Thermotoga maritima MSB8: one gene and its partner. Each later gene encodes a partner of the first gene's protein in a complex. Links are inferred from orthologs where the notes say so. Each region holds a gene or a part of one and is shown in the gene's direction. Other genes may lie near its edges.

Region 1 (4,558 bases):
CAGGACAAAGAATCTGATTCTTTCAACATGAAAACGTTAAAAACACTCCAGGGTTTTAAAGATGGAATAGAATATTTTCTCACACCCACGGATGTGTCAATTTTTGGTGAGAGTATATACATCGTTGATCCGGTCAACAACCGTCTTATCGAAAGCGATGGTTTCAATTTCACCGTTAGAAACTTATCTTTCCAACCGGAGCAGGTGTTCACCGATAGGGACGGAAACGTCTTCTTGATCTCAAGAGACGGAAGGGTTTTCAAGAATGAAAAGGAAATAGGGAAGTTTCTCAATCCGATAGGAGCAGGTGTTTTGAATTCTGGAGAGTTTACCCTGGCAGATGTGGATAAAATCGTTTTGATCTCAGAAAACGGTTTGAAGAGAGAAATACCAATCGATGGGAAACCCCTGATCGTCGATGCGGAGGTGTACTGCAGGCAGGTTGTCGTTCTTGACACCTGGAGCAATTCTCTCATCGTGATCAACGTGGATACAGAATCACAGAAAAACATCCCTCTCCCCGTTCCAACACGTTCCTTTGAAATCTTTTACGATGGTTCTTATCTTCTCCTGGATCAGTCTGGAAATCTCTTCCATTTCGATGGAAAAAAACTTCAAACAATAGGGCAGGTTCCCCAGTACGTGAACATAGAGTACGAATATCCATACCTGTTTGGAATGAACTGGGACAAGAACTCGATTGAGATCTCCCTTCTCAAGTCCTCGGAACCTATCTTTGTTCACATCGATTCTTTTGAATTGACTGTCGACAAAATGTTCCTGTACGTGAGGGTGGAGAATGCCTTTGGACGTGATATCGATCTGGTTCAGCTCTTCTCAGATCTTTTCGAAGCGCGCGGAAGAGTACCCTTCGAAGTTTCACACGAGCTGAGAGAATACACAGTATACATAAGCGATGAGGAGTTTCTCTCTAAGAAAGTCTACCAGATAAACGATCGAAAGGGATACTGCGTTGTAGTGCCCCCGGATATTACCTTCTCAAACGAACAGCTCGCCGTTTTGAAACTCAAAAACGTCAAGCTCTACACCTCTCCTGAAGCGAGCGCAGCTCTGAAAGATTTTTGCTACAGATCGGGAGGAGGCATCGGTGAACCCCACTTCCTAAAACATAACCTCTGGGTCTTCAGCTTTTCTTATGTGAAGCCTATAACCGAAGAGATCATTCCTATTTCCGTTTCTTTCAAAACACCCGACATGAACTATTCAGACACCATATACGTCACAAAGAAGGTGATAGAACTTGGTCTCCAGTGAATTTGAAGAAGCATACCGTGAACTTGAAGAAGGAAAGCTGGAGAGTGCCTTGGAAAAATTTTTGAAAATAGCCGAAAAAGAACAATCAGTAGAAGTCTGGGTCAACATAGGGAACATCTACAGAAGAATGAACCTTCTGGCAAAGGCTATTGAGAGCTACAAAAGAGCACTGGAAATAGATCAAAAAAATCCGGTTGTTCTTTTCAATCTGGGAAGCGCATACTATCAGATGGGGAAATTTTTCGAGGCTCTGAAACTGCTGGAAAAGGCCGAGGAACAGGGATTGACAGATCCCAGAGTGAAGATAGTGAAAGCCCTGTGTAAGATAAAGCTCAACCTTCCAGACCCCATGGAAGGACTCGATGAAGACCAGAAGAGGATTGTAAAAGACCTGATGAAAAATGGTTGAGATTCTTCTGCTGCCGAACGAAAGGTTTTCGAATATAGAAGGATACATTTTCTATCCTTCGAGAGATGTTTTGCCTCTCGAAGATGTTGTTTTGTCACCCGAGATAAAAGGAAAAAGAATAGAAATCCTGTGGAGGCTTCTAAACGGGGAGAACCTCAAGATAGCCACTACCCTGAAAGCGCTCACCGAAAAGGTGTTCTCACCCGATTTTCTGAGAGAAAACTCCCTGATGATAGCACGATCCACAAAACTCACGCTGTCCCCAGAAAAACTCGTCGAAATGGGATATGAACTTGTTTTCACTGTTCAGAACGTGGGAGAATTTGCCATTCGCGGAGATATAATCGACATTTACTCTCCAGGGAACGACTTTCCCGTGAGGATAGAACTGTTTGGAGACGAAATTGAAGAAATTCGTTTCTTCAAGGTAGACACCCAGCGTTCATTCCAAGGTGTTGATAAGACTCTGATACTTCCTTTTGTTGATTTCTACGGTGAAAGCACCTTGCTTGATTTCTTAAAGACAGATGCTCGCTTCATCTGTGAAGATCTTCAAAAGGTTCTGGATGAGTACAGAAAGTTCAGAAAAGAAATGAGGGACCTTTTGAAGGAACGCTACAACGACTTCTTCGATGAAAGAGTAGTCGAAGTGATACTCAAAAACGTTGAGAAGGGTTCTGCACCGCTATCAACACGTGTTGAGAAAAAAGAATCGCTGCCCATTCTGGATGTCGATGAGATCGAAGAGGGTGGGCTCGTAGTTCACAGAGAGCACGGAATAGCCATTTTCGAGGGGATTGTTCGTCTCAAGGGAGTTCTCGGAGAGAGGGATTATTTGAAGTTGAAATATGAAGACGCAATTTTGTACGTTCCCATCGAGAAGATCGACAGAGTTCATAAATATATAGGTGATCCTTCGCAGGTTAAACTCGACCGGATGAACCGCGGAAAATGGAAACAAACACTGAAGAAAGTGAGAGAAGACATCGAGAAAAAGATCAAAGAACTCGTTGAACTTTACATGAAAAGACAGGAGGCCCAGGGTCTTTCTCTTCCAGGTGACCCAGAACTGGAAGAAAAATTCGCGGAATCTTTTCCATACATTGAAACTCCTGATCAGCAGCAGAGTATAGAAGAAGTACTAAGCGATCTTGCCTCTGAAAAACCAATGGACAGGCTCCTGTGTGGAGACGCGGGTGTTGGAAAAACAGAAGTAGCTCTGCGAGCTGCGTTTCGTGCAGTCGCATCTGGTAAGCAGGTAGCGGTGCTCGTCCCAACCACCGTTCTGGCAAGACAACACTACGAGAACTTCAAAGAGAGAATGGAACCGTTCGGTGTAAAAGTGGAACTCCTGGACAGTTCAAGAACAGCGAGAGAAAAGAAGGAGATCATCGAAAAGCTGAAGAAGGGAGAAATAGACATCATCATAGGTACACACTCTCTGCTGAACGAACGGATCGAATTCTCCGATCTTGGTCTTGTCATCATCGACGAAGAACAAAAGTTTGGAGTTGAGCAAAAAGAAAGATTCAAGAAACTGAGACTCTCGGTGAACGTGCTAACCCTGAGTGCTACACCTATTCCACGCACCCTCCACATGGCCCTCTCTGGAATGAAAGATTTTTCTGTGATAAATTCTCCTCCCCCTGGAAGAAAACCAGTATACGTTTATGTCGCAGAGTACAGCGATGATCTCGTCAAGGGAGCGGTGATCAGGGAGATAAACAGGGGAGGTCAGGTGATCTACGTTCACAACCGCGTGGAAGAACTACCGGAGGTTTTCGAAAAACTGAAAAGGATGTTTCCGGAGTTGGAAATAGCGGTTGCCCACGGAAAGATGTCCAGAAAAACCATGGAGAGAATTGTCCACGAGTTCTACCGCGGGAACATCGATGTTCTTCTGTGTACCACAATTATCGAGAATGGTGTTGATATACCGAATGCAAACACACTCATAGTGGATGACGCACAGAGATACGGCCTTTCACAGCTCTATCAGCTCAGAGGAAGGGTGGGTAGAAGCGACCGAAGGGCCTTTGCGTACTTCCTGTACCCGAAGGGTACTCCAAGAAGCGCTCTTGAAAGACTGAAGGTGCTTAAATCCTACACAGGCTTTGGAAGCGGTCTTCAAATAGCACTGAAAGATATGGAACTGAGAGGTGTGGGAGATGTCCTCGGTTTGGAACAACATGGAAACGTTGTGTCCGTCGGTTTGAAACTGTACAACGAAATCTTGAAAGAGACCATCACGAGATTCAAAGAAAGACGAATCGAAAAGAAACACTCTGTGAACGTTGAAATAGAAAATCCTCCGGGCAGATTTTTCATACCGGAAGATTACGTGCAAAATCCTGTGGAGAGGTTGAGACTTTACAGAAGACTCGCCTCCTCTCTTGATGAGGAAGATCTCGAGGAAATACTGGAGGAGATGAAGGATAGATTCGGAGAACCACCCGAAGAAGTGAAATTACTCGTTGATTACTTCAGATTGAGAGTCAGGGCCTCGAAGCTGGGAATAAAGAAGATCAGGTTCGATCACTCGATGGTGGAAATCTTTCCAAGCAGGAACTCGCCGTTTTTGAATCACCCGAGATACGATCGACGGTCAGGGAGTGTTGTTCTCTACACCAGGAAGGATCCGGTGGAGTTTCTCATGGATATGTTGAAAAAATGAAAGGGTGAGCGATGCTCACCCTTCGTTTTCATCCATCAGAGAGAGCAGTGATTTCAGGTACTTGCTCCTCGATGGATGTCTCAACTTCCGCAGTGCTTTGACCTCTATCTGCCTGATCCTTTCTCTTGTGACATTGAAATACTGGCCAACTTCTTCAAGCGTTTTTGGTTTTCCATCGAGCAAGCCGTACCTCATTCTCA
Region 2 (7,927 bases), 960 kb from region 1 along the record:
GCCTTTGCATGTGCCATTATCTCGTTGTACACGGCGTCGGTCTGAGAATACAGCCCAACGATCTTCCTCCCTGAGCCCGTCACACCGAGTCCGATTATCTTCACTTTCGTCCCGTTGAGCTGCTCCAATATAGAAGAGTAACACTGTCGTGCCGCTCTTATGGGATCTCCCAGAGTTCGAAGGTACACTCCCGCCAGGATGGCTTCATCATCGTATCTCATCAGCACCGCTTTCGTTGTGGTGGATCCAACGTCTATTCCCAGCACACACACATCTCCATCTCTTGCCTGCTGGAACGGCATTTCCTTGAACTCGACCATGTGCAGGTACTTTTTGAGAGGCTCGTGAGTGGGAAAACTGGTAATTTCTTCTTTTTTGATCGTGAAGGTCTTTTTTGATACCACTCCGTTCAGCTTTCCCCACAGGTAAGCCCCATAGGCTTCGAAGAACAGCGCTTCTTCCGGAACGATCACTTCCAGAACTCTTTCCAGGTGCTTCAACATGAGCCTGTTTCTCGTCGTTCCACCAACAAGGAGGACTTTCTTCACTCCTGCCTTGTGAGCCAGTTCCACTATCTTGTCGGCCATCACCTTTCCAAGGCCGTTCAGAACGAGTTCTTTTGGAACTCCTTTGTTCAGCGCGTGGGTGCAATCGCTTTTGCAGAAAACGGTACACCTCGAGGAGAGTTCATAGTACTCTTCCGTCTCGACACTGTTCGCCTCCTCAAGAGATATTCCCATCCTCTGAAGCTGCTGAAGGAAGAATTCCCCCGTTCCCGAGGCGCACTTGCTACCCGTGTATATGCCGGTTATGATTCCCTTATCGTTCACTCTGTAGAGAATGGTGTTCTCCCCGCCGGCACTGACAACGGCTTCGACCTTTCCGTATTTTTTTATGAGATGCCTGTAAGCGATTTCCGTTGCCTCTGCTTCAGATATCTGAGGCAGATCTATTATTTTTCTTGTCTTTCGACCTGTGATGACCACTGGTCCTTCATCGAGAAAGGTGGGGATCATCATGGAAAGAAGGGCGAGGGGATCTCCGTTGTGAGGAAGATTTCCTTTCTCCTTTTCACTGTAGAATGAAACACTCGAGGAACCGATGCACACGCCGGTCATTTCACATCACCTCTTTGTTGAATATTTTAACACCTACCGTTCGCAGTCTCAACTCACCTCTTGAAATCCTCTCCAGTCTGTGATATCATTTGTACCGGCGACCCGGTAGCTCAGCAGGCAGAGCACCTGACTTTTAATCAGGGGGTCGTGGGTTCGAATCCCACCCGGGTCACCAGCGGTGCGAGAGTGGCGGAACTGGCAGACGCGCTGGACTTAGAATCCAGTGGGCTGAAGCCCGTGTGGGTTCAAGTCCCACCTCTCGCACCAAGATAGAGCAGGCGGGTGTAGCTCAGTGGTAGAGCACCAGCTTGCCAAGCTGGGGGTCGCGGGTTCGAATCCCGTCGCCCGCTCCAGACAAAAAAGAAGGGGAAATTTCCCCTTCTTCTTTTTCTTTATGTCGTGGAGGTAGAAGAGCCTTGAACACTCTGTCGGTGTTGTTATCCCTCTTCACAGTCATTGTTGTGCAGAGAGTTTTTAAAAAACTTTCCATTTCTCTGCTCTCCGGTGTCATCGTGATGATTCTCTCTCTCAAGGTGAGGAACATTCTGGAAATCTTTTTCTGGACAGTCTCTTCAGATTCCTTCTGGTCACTCATAGTGACGGTTTTTCTGATATACCTTCTTTCAGGGATGATGGAAAAATCGGGTGATTACAGCCGCTTTTCCGAGGAAATGCGAACTATCTTTTCGAAGAACGTGGATTCGTTCGTCCCCGCTCTCATAGGTCTCATGCCGATGCCCGGCGGAGCTCTCTTCACAGCTCCCATAGTGAAGAACTCACTTCCCGAAGAGAACTCGTTGAAACTCGCCGTCAAGAACTACTGGTTCAGACACACGATAGAATTCTTCTGGCCCATATATCCCGCTGTGGTGCTCGTCTCTGAACTCTCCGGAATTCATCCGGGAAAGGTTTCTCTGACTCTCTTTCCTGTGTTCGCCATAGCCTTTTTTCTGGGATGGTTTTTTTTCAATGGGAAGCAACTTCCTTGTCTCTCTAAACCTAGATCGTTTTTCAATCTTTTTCCACTGATACCTGTTCTGGGAACGGGTGTTCTCATACTCCTTTTCAAAGTTTCAGGATGGTTCGCACTTCTTTTGAGCACATCGGGTTATGCGGTATTCAGGAGAAGATACCTTCTAAAGACTCTGAAGCAGGTTTTCAATAAGTGGGATGTTTTTCTCGTCCTCTTTTTTGTTTACATCTACAAAGTCGTAGTTGAACACTCCGGCGTGGGTGAAGGCATCGCGGCTGAATTTGTCAGATGGAACCTTTCTCCCTGGATCCTTCTCATATTTTTACCTCTCGTGTCGGGAATCTCCACGGGTATCACACAGGCAGCCGTTGGTATTTCTCTTCCCGTTTTGATGGAGGTGTTCAGCAGCAAGTACGCCGTGTACACCTACATGTTCGCTGTGGGTGGTGTCATACTGTCTCCGGTTCATCTGTGTGTAGTGCTGTCTGCGAAATTCTTCGAGGTAGAGGTGTTCGACATTCTAAAGAAGGTGTTCCTCCCACTGGTGCTGACTCTGATCCTCGGCGCCCTCGTTTTGGGGGTGATCCTGTGAACGAAATCGTGGTGAAAGGAGCAAGAGTTCACAATCTGAAAAACATAACCGTGAGGATTCCAAAGAATAGGCTTGTTGTCATAACGGGAGTTTCGGGATCGGGAAAGTCTTCACTCGCCATGGACACGATATACGCCGAAGGACAGAGAAGATATCTGGAGTCACTTTCTACGTATGCGAGACAGTTCCTCGGCAACCTGAAAAAACCTGATGTTGACGAAATAGAAGGGCTTTCCCCCGCCATAGCCATAGATCAGAAAACCGTCTCTCACAATCCCAGATCAACCGTTGGAACGGTGACGGAAATTTACGATTACCTGAGGGTGCTCTACGCGAGGATAGGAAAAGCCCACTGCCCTGAGTGCGGAAGGCCTCTCGAGAAAAAGAGCATCGATGAGATCCTTCAGGATTTGTTCAATTCTTTCAAAGAAGGGAGTCGAATCTACATACTCGCACCAGTTGCGACGGAGAAGAAAGGAACATTCAAAAAAGAGATCGAAGAGTTCATTTCCAAAGGATTCGCGAGAATAGAAATAGACGGCGAGATTTACAGACTCGAGGAAGTGCCGGAACTCGACAAGAACAAACGACACACTGTGAAGCTGGTGGTCGATAGGTTGATCCTTGAAACCAGAAACGAACACAGGATACTGGACAGTCTCGAGCTAGCAATGAGGGAAGGAAAAGGATTCGTCGAGATCAGAAACGTCGACACCGGAGAAAGCAAGATCTTCAGCGAAAACCTCATGTGCCCGGTGTGTGGTATTGGGTTTCCAGAGATCACACCAAAGCTGTTTTCTTTCAACAGTCCGTATGGTGCGTGTCCGAACTGTCACGGCCTTGGCTTCACATTTGAGGTGGATCCATCCCTCGTGATAGACGAAGAGAAGAGCGTTCTCGAGGGTGCGATCATTCCGTACAGATGGGACAGAAGGCTCTCGAGATGGGTCGCAAGGGAGATAGAAAAGCGAGGCGTTTCCCCTCACCTTCCCTTCAAAGATCTGCCTGAAGATGTGAAAGAGTTCATCTTGTACGGAGATGATCGTTTCGAAGGAGTGGTTCCAAAAGTTCAGAGGTGGCACAGAGAAACGGAATCTCCTGAAATGAAGGAGTGGCTGGAAAAGAACTTCATCGTACAGAGAACCTGTTCCGTCTGCGGTGGGAGAAGATTGAACAGGGAAGCCCTCTCTGTGAAGATAAACGGTTTGAACATACACGAGTTCACCGAGCTTTCTATCTCAGAAGAACTCGAATTTTTGAAGAATCTGAATCTCACCGAAAGAGAGCGGGAAATCGTGGGAGAACTCCTGAAGGAAATAGAAAAAAGGCTCGAATTCCTCGTGGACGTTGGACTAGAATATCTCACTCTCTCCAGATCCGCCACCACACTCTCTGGAGGAGAATCTCAGAGAATAAGGCTCGCAACGCAGATAGGTTCGGGTCTCACAGGAGTCATCTACGTGCTGGATGAACCGACTATTGGACTCCACCCGAGGGACACAGAGCGACTGATAAAGACCCTCAAAAAGCTCAGGGATCTTGGAAACACGGTGATAGTGGTGGAACATGACGAAGAAGTGATCAGGAACGCTGACCACATTATAGACATCGGACCAGGTGGAGGAACGAACGGCGGTCGGGTCGTCTTCCAGGGCACTGTGGATGAACTTTTGAAAAATCCAGACAGCTCTCTGACGGGTGAATACCTCTCGGGGAAAAGAAAGATCACAGTAAACAAAACGAGGCGGCTTCCTTACGCGTCTTTGAAGATCAAAGGCGTTCGTCACAACAATCTGAAAAACATAGACGTTGAGATTCCCCTCGGTGTCTTCGTCTGTGTCACGGGAGTGTCGGGATCCGGAAAATCCTCCCTCGTCATGGAAACGCTCTACCCGGCGCTGATGAACCTCCTTCACAAAACCAAACTTCCCGCTGGAGAATTCGACTCAATTGAGGGACACGAGAACATCGACAAGATGATTGCAATTGACCAATCTCCCATTGGAAGAACACCGAGGAGCAACCCAGCCACCTACACCAAGGTGTTCGACGAAATAAGAAGCCTCTTTGCCATGACCCCCGCTGCTAAGGCACGTGGTTACAACAAGAGCAGGTTCAGCTTCAATCTGAAGGGAGGAAGGTGCGAAGCCTGTCAGGGTCAGGGTTACGTGAAGATAGAGATGCTCTTCCTTCCCGATGTGTACGTGGAGTGCGATGTTTGTAAGGGAAAGAGATACAACAGAGAAACACTCGAGATAACCTACAAAGGAAAGAACATTTCTGATATACTCGATATGACGGTGGATGAAGCGCTGGAGTTCTTCAAGAACATACCCTCTATAAAGAGAACGCTTCAGGTCTTGCACGATGTGGGCTTGGGATACGTGAAACTCGGGCAACCGGCCACCACCCTCTCCGGGGGTGAGGCGCAGAGAATAAAGCTTGCGTCTGAATTGAGAAAAAGGGACACAGGGAGAACCCTCTACATACTCGACGAGCCAACTGTTGGACTTCACTTTGAAGACGTGAGGAAACTCGTGGAAGTGCTCCACAGGCTGGTAGATAGAGGAAACACCGTAATCGTGATAGAACACAATCTCGATGTCATAAAGAACGCGGATCACATCATAGATCTCGGTCCTGAAGGTGGAAAAGAAGGTGGTTACATAGTTGCAACGGGAACACCAGAGGAAATAGCAAAGAATCCTCACTCTTACACCGGAAGATTCTTGAAGAACGTGTTATAATGCCCAGGGAGGTGTAGTGATGAAGACGTTTTTCCTAATCGTTCACACCATCATAAGCGTGGCTCTCATCTACATGGTCCAGGTGCAGATGTCGAAATTCTCAGAGCTCGGTGGTGCTTCGGAAGTGGAGGACTTCACACCGTTTTTGGAAGAAGAAAAGGCCTCGACACCGGTGGAAAGATCACTCTTGTCCTGTCTGTACTCTTTTTCGTTTCCTGCGTAGTAACAGCTTTCGTTCTAACGAGGTGATGGGATGACGCCGGAGGAACAGGTGAAAATTCTCAAAAGAAACGTTGTTGACCTCATAAGTGAAGAAGAACTCCTCGACAGAATAAAAAGAAAAGGAAAACTCCGCGTGAAACTCGGTGTGGATCCCTCAAGGCCCGATTTGCATCTGGGTCACGCGGTCGTTCTGAGGAAGTTGAGAGAATTTCAGGATCTCGGTCACACGGTCGTTCTGATCATAGGAGACTTCACCGCACGTATTGGTGATCCCTCCGGAAGAAACGAAACACGCCCCATGCTGACCAAAGAAGAGGTTCTGGAGAACGCAAAGACCTATCAGGAGCAGGCCTTCAAAATACTGGATCCCAAAAGAACGGAACTTCGCTTCAACGGTGAGTGGCTCGACAGGATGACCTTCGCAGATGTGATCATTCTGGCTTCGAAGTACACGGTTGCGAGGATGCTCGAGAGAGACGATTTCGCAAAGAGATTCAAAGAAGGCATTCCCATTGCCATATCAGAGTTTCTGTATCCGCTCGCACAGGCCTACGATTCCGTTGCCATCCAGTCAGATGTGGAACTCGGCGGAACGGATCAGCTTTTCAACCTCCTTGTGGGAAGGAAGATACAGGAAGAATACGGTCAAGAGCCCCAGATCGTCATGACGATGCCGATCATCGAGGGAACAGACGGAAAATTGAAGATGAGCAAAAGCTACGGAAACTACATCGCTTTCAACGATCCGCCCGAGGAGATGTACGGCAAACTCATGTCCATACCTGATGAACTCATCATAAAATACATGCGCCTTCTCACGGACATCCCAGAAGAACGGATCGAAGAGTACGAAAGAAAGATGAAGGAAAAAACGATCAATCCACGAGACGTGAAGATGGTTCTCGCGTACGAGATAACGCGCTTCTTCCATGGTGAAGAAAACGCAAAGAAGGCCCAGGAACACTTCGTGAAAGTCTTTCAAAAGAAAGAAATTCCTGACGAGATGCCGGTCGTTGAGATTTCTCAGGAGAAGAACATCGTGGATCTCCTCGTGGAGATAGGAGCTGCATCCAGCAAAAGTGAGGCTAAAAGACTCGTTTCTCAAGGTGGAGTGTACATCGACGGAGAGAGGATAGAGGACATAAAATTCACTGTAGAACCTGATGGAGAGCGAGTTTTGAGAGTTGGAAAGAGGAAGTTCTACAGAATATCAGGTGGAGAGACAAAAAAACTTTAGAAAACTCTTGAATTTCCTTTGGACGGGATGGTATAATCACCACAGGATTTAACTGTGATCAATGAGAAGGGAGGTTTGTCCCATGAAGAGAGTTCTTCTTACCGTTGCAATGCTGTCCGTTTTCTTCTCAGCGATGTTCGCGTTCTTCCCTGATGTTCCAAAAGATCACTGGGCTTACGAGTACGTCTGGAAGCTGTGGCAGAGGGGTATCTTCATAGGTTATCCGGACGGCGAGTTCAAAGGGGACAGGTACATCACCAGATACGAAGCAGCGACTGCGGTGAGCAGGCTCCTCGATTTCATCGAACAGAAGATGCTTGCGGGTGCTTCAGGTGATCTGGCACAGGTCGTTGGAAACCTCTCCGACAAGTACATGGCCCTCGAGGAGAAGGTTAACGGTCTCACCGGCATACTGGACACTCTTGCATCTCAGATAGGTACCACTCAGGCCAATCTCACAGAAACCGAAAGAGAACTGCTCGAGAAGATCGATGCTGTGAAAGAAGAGATCGAGATGGAGTTCGACAAAGAGATCTCGCTCAACAGAGAAGTTGTGAACAACATCGGGCTCAAACTTGGAAATCTCTCCAGAGACTACGAAAGATACAAGGAGAATGTGGACGCAAAGATCTCCGAAGTGAACGAAAAACTCGCAGCCCTTGAAAAGGACCTTGGAAACAAGATCGCCGATCTCGAAGGAATAGTCAACCTTCACGAGAAAGACATCATAAACATCTACAACAAGATCAGTTCCGTTAACGAAGAACTCAACAACAAAATCGCCGCGACAGAAGAGAAACTCTCCAGGAAAGATGAAGAAATCTCCGCAATGGTCGAACTTCACGAAAAAGACATCATAAACCTCTACAACAAAGTCGCTGCACTCAACGAAGATCTCAACAAAAAAATACTTGACACGAAGGCCGAACTTTCTGCTAAAATAGAGTCACAGGAGAAAACGTTGAACATGGTCTACACAAAACTCCTCGACACAGAAAGCAAATTGAACGATGAAATTTCCGCTCTCAAGGAAAAGGA

The links.
Region 2: the proteins of mfd (region 1) and uvrA are in contact, whole or in part, in a crystal structure (PDB 4DFC), measured with the Escherichia coli proteins. The link is inferred for Thermotoga maritima MSB8 from one-to-one orthologs.

What each region holds. Positions count from the first base shown.
Region 1 is NC_000853.1:1,463,576-1,468,133, forward strand. What follows is about bases 1,277-4,558. They hold mfd (transcription-repair coupling factor), read left to right. Parts: upstream 1,277-1,676; coding sequence 1,677-4,358; downstream 4,359-4,558. Other genes in these bases: TM_RS07345 (tetratricopeptide repeat protein), read left to right, coding at 1,277-1,684; rpoD (RNA polymerase sigma factor RpoD), read right to left, coding at 4,374-4,558. Outside these bases: TM_RS07340 (hypothetical protein), read left to right, coding at 1-1,275; more of TM_RS07345, read left to right, coding at 1,262-1,276. UniProt on the Escherichia coli protein: Couples transcription and DNA repair by recognizing RNA polymerase (RNAP) stalled at DNA lesions. Mediates ATP-dependent release of RNAP and its truncated transcript from the DNA, and recruitment of nucleotide excision repair machinery to the damaged site.
Region 2 is NC_000853.1:504,349-512,275, reverse strand. Bases 2,280-5,630 are described here. They hold uvrA (excinuclease ABC subunit UvrA), read left to right. Parts: upstream 2,280-2,679; coding sequence 2,680-5,430; downstream 5,431-5,630. Other genes in these bases: TM_RS02465 (TIGR00529 family membrane protein), read left to right, coding at 2,280-2,683. In the rest of the region: TM_RS02485 (acyl-CoA dehydratase activase), read right to left, coding at 1-1,118; more of TM_RS02465, read left to right, coding at 1,535-2,279; tyrS (tyrosine--tRNA ligase), read left to right, coding at 5,684-6,889; TM_RS02445 (outer membrane anchor protein OmpA1), read left to right, coding at 6,972-7,927. UniProt on the Escherichia coli protein: The UvrABC repair system catalyzes the recognition and processing of DNA lesions. UvrA is an ATPase and a DNA-binding protein. A damage recognition complex composed of 2 UvrA and 2 UvrB subunits scans DNA for abnormalities.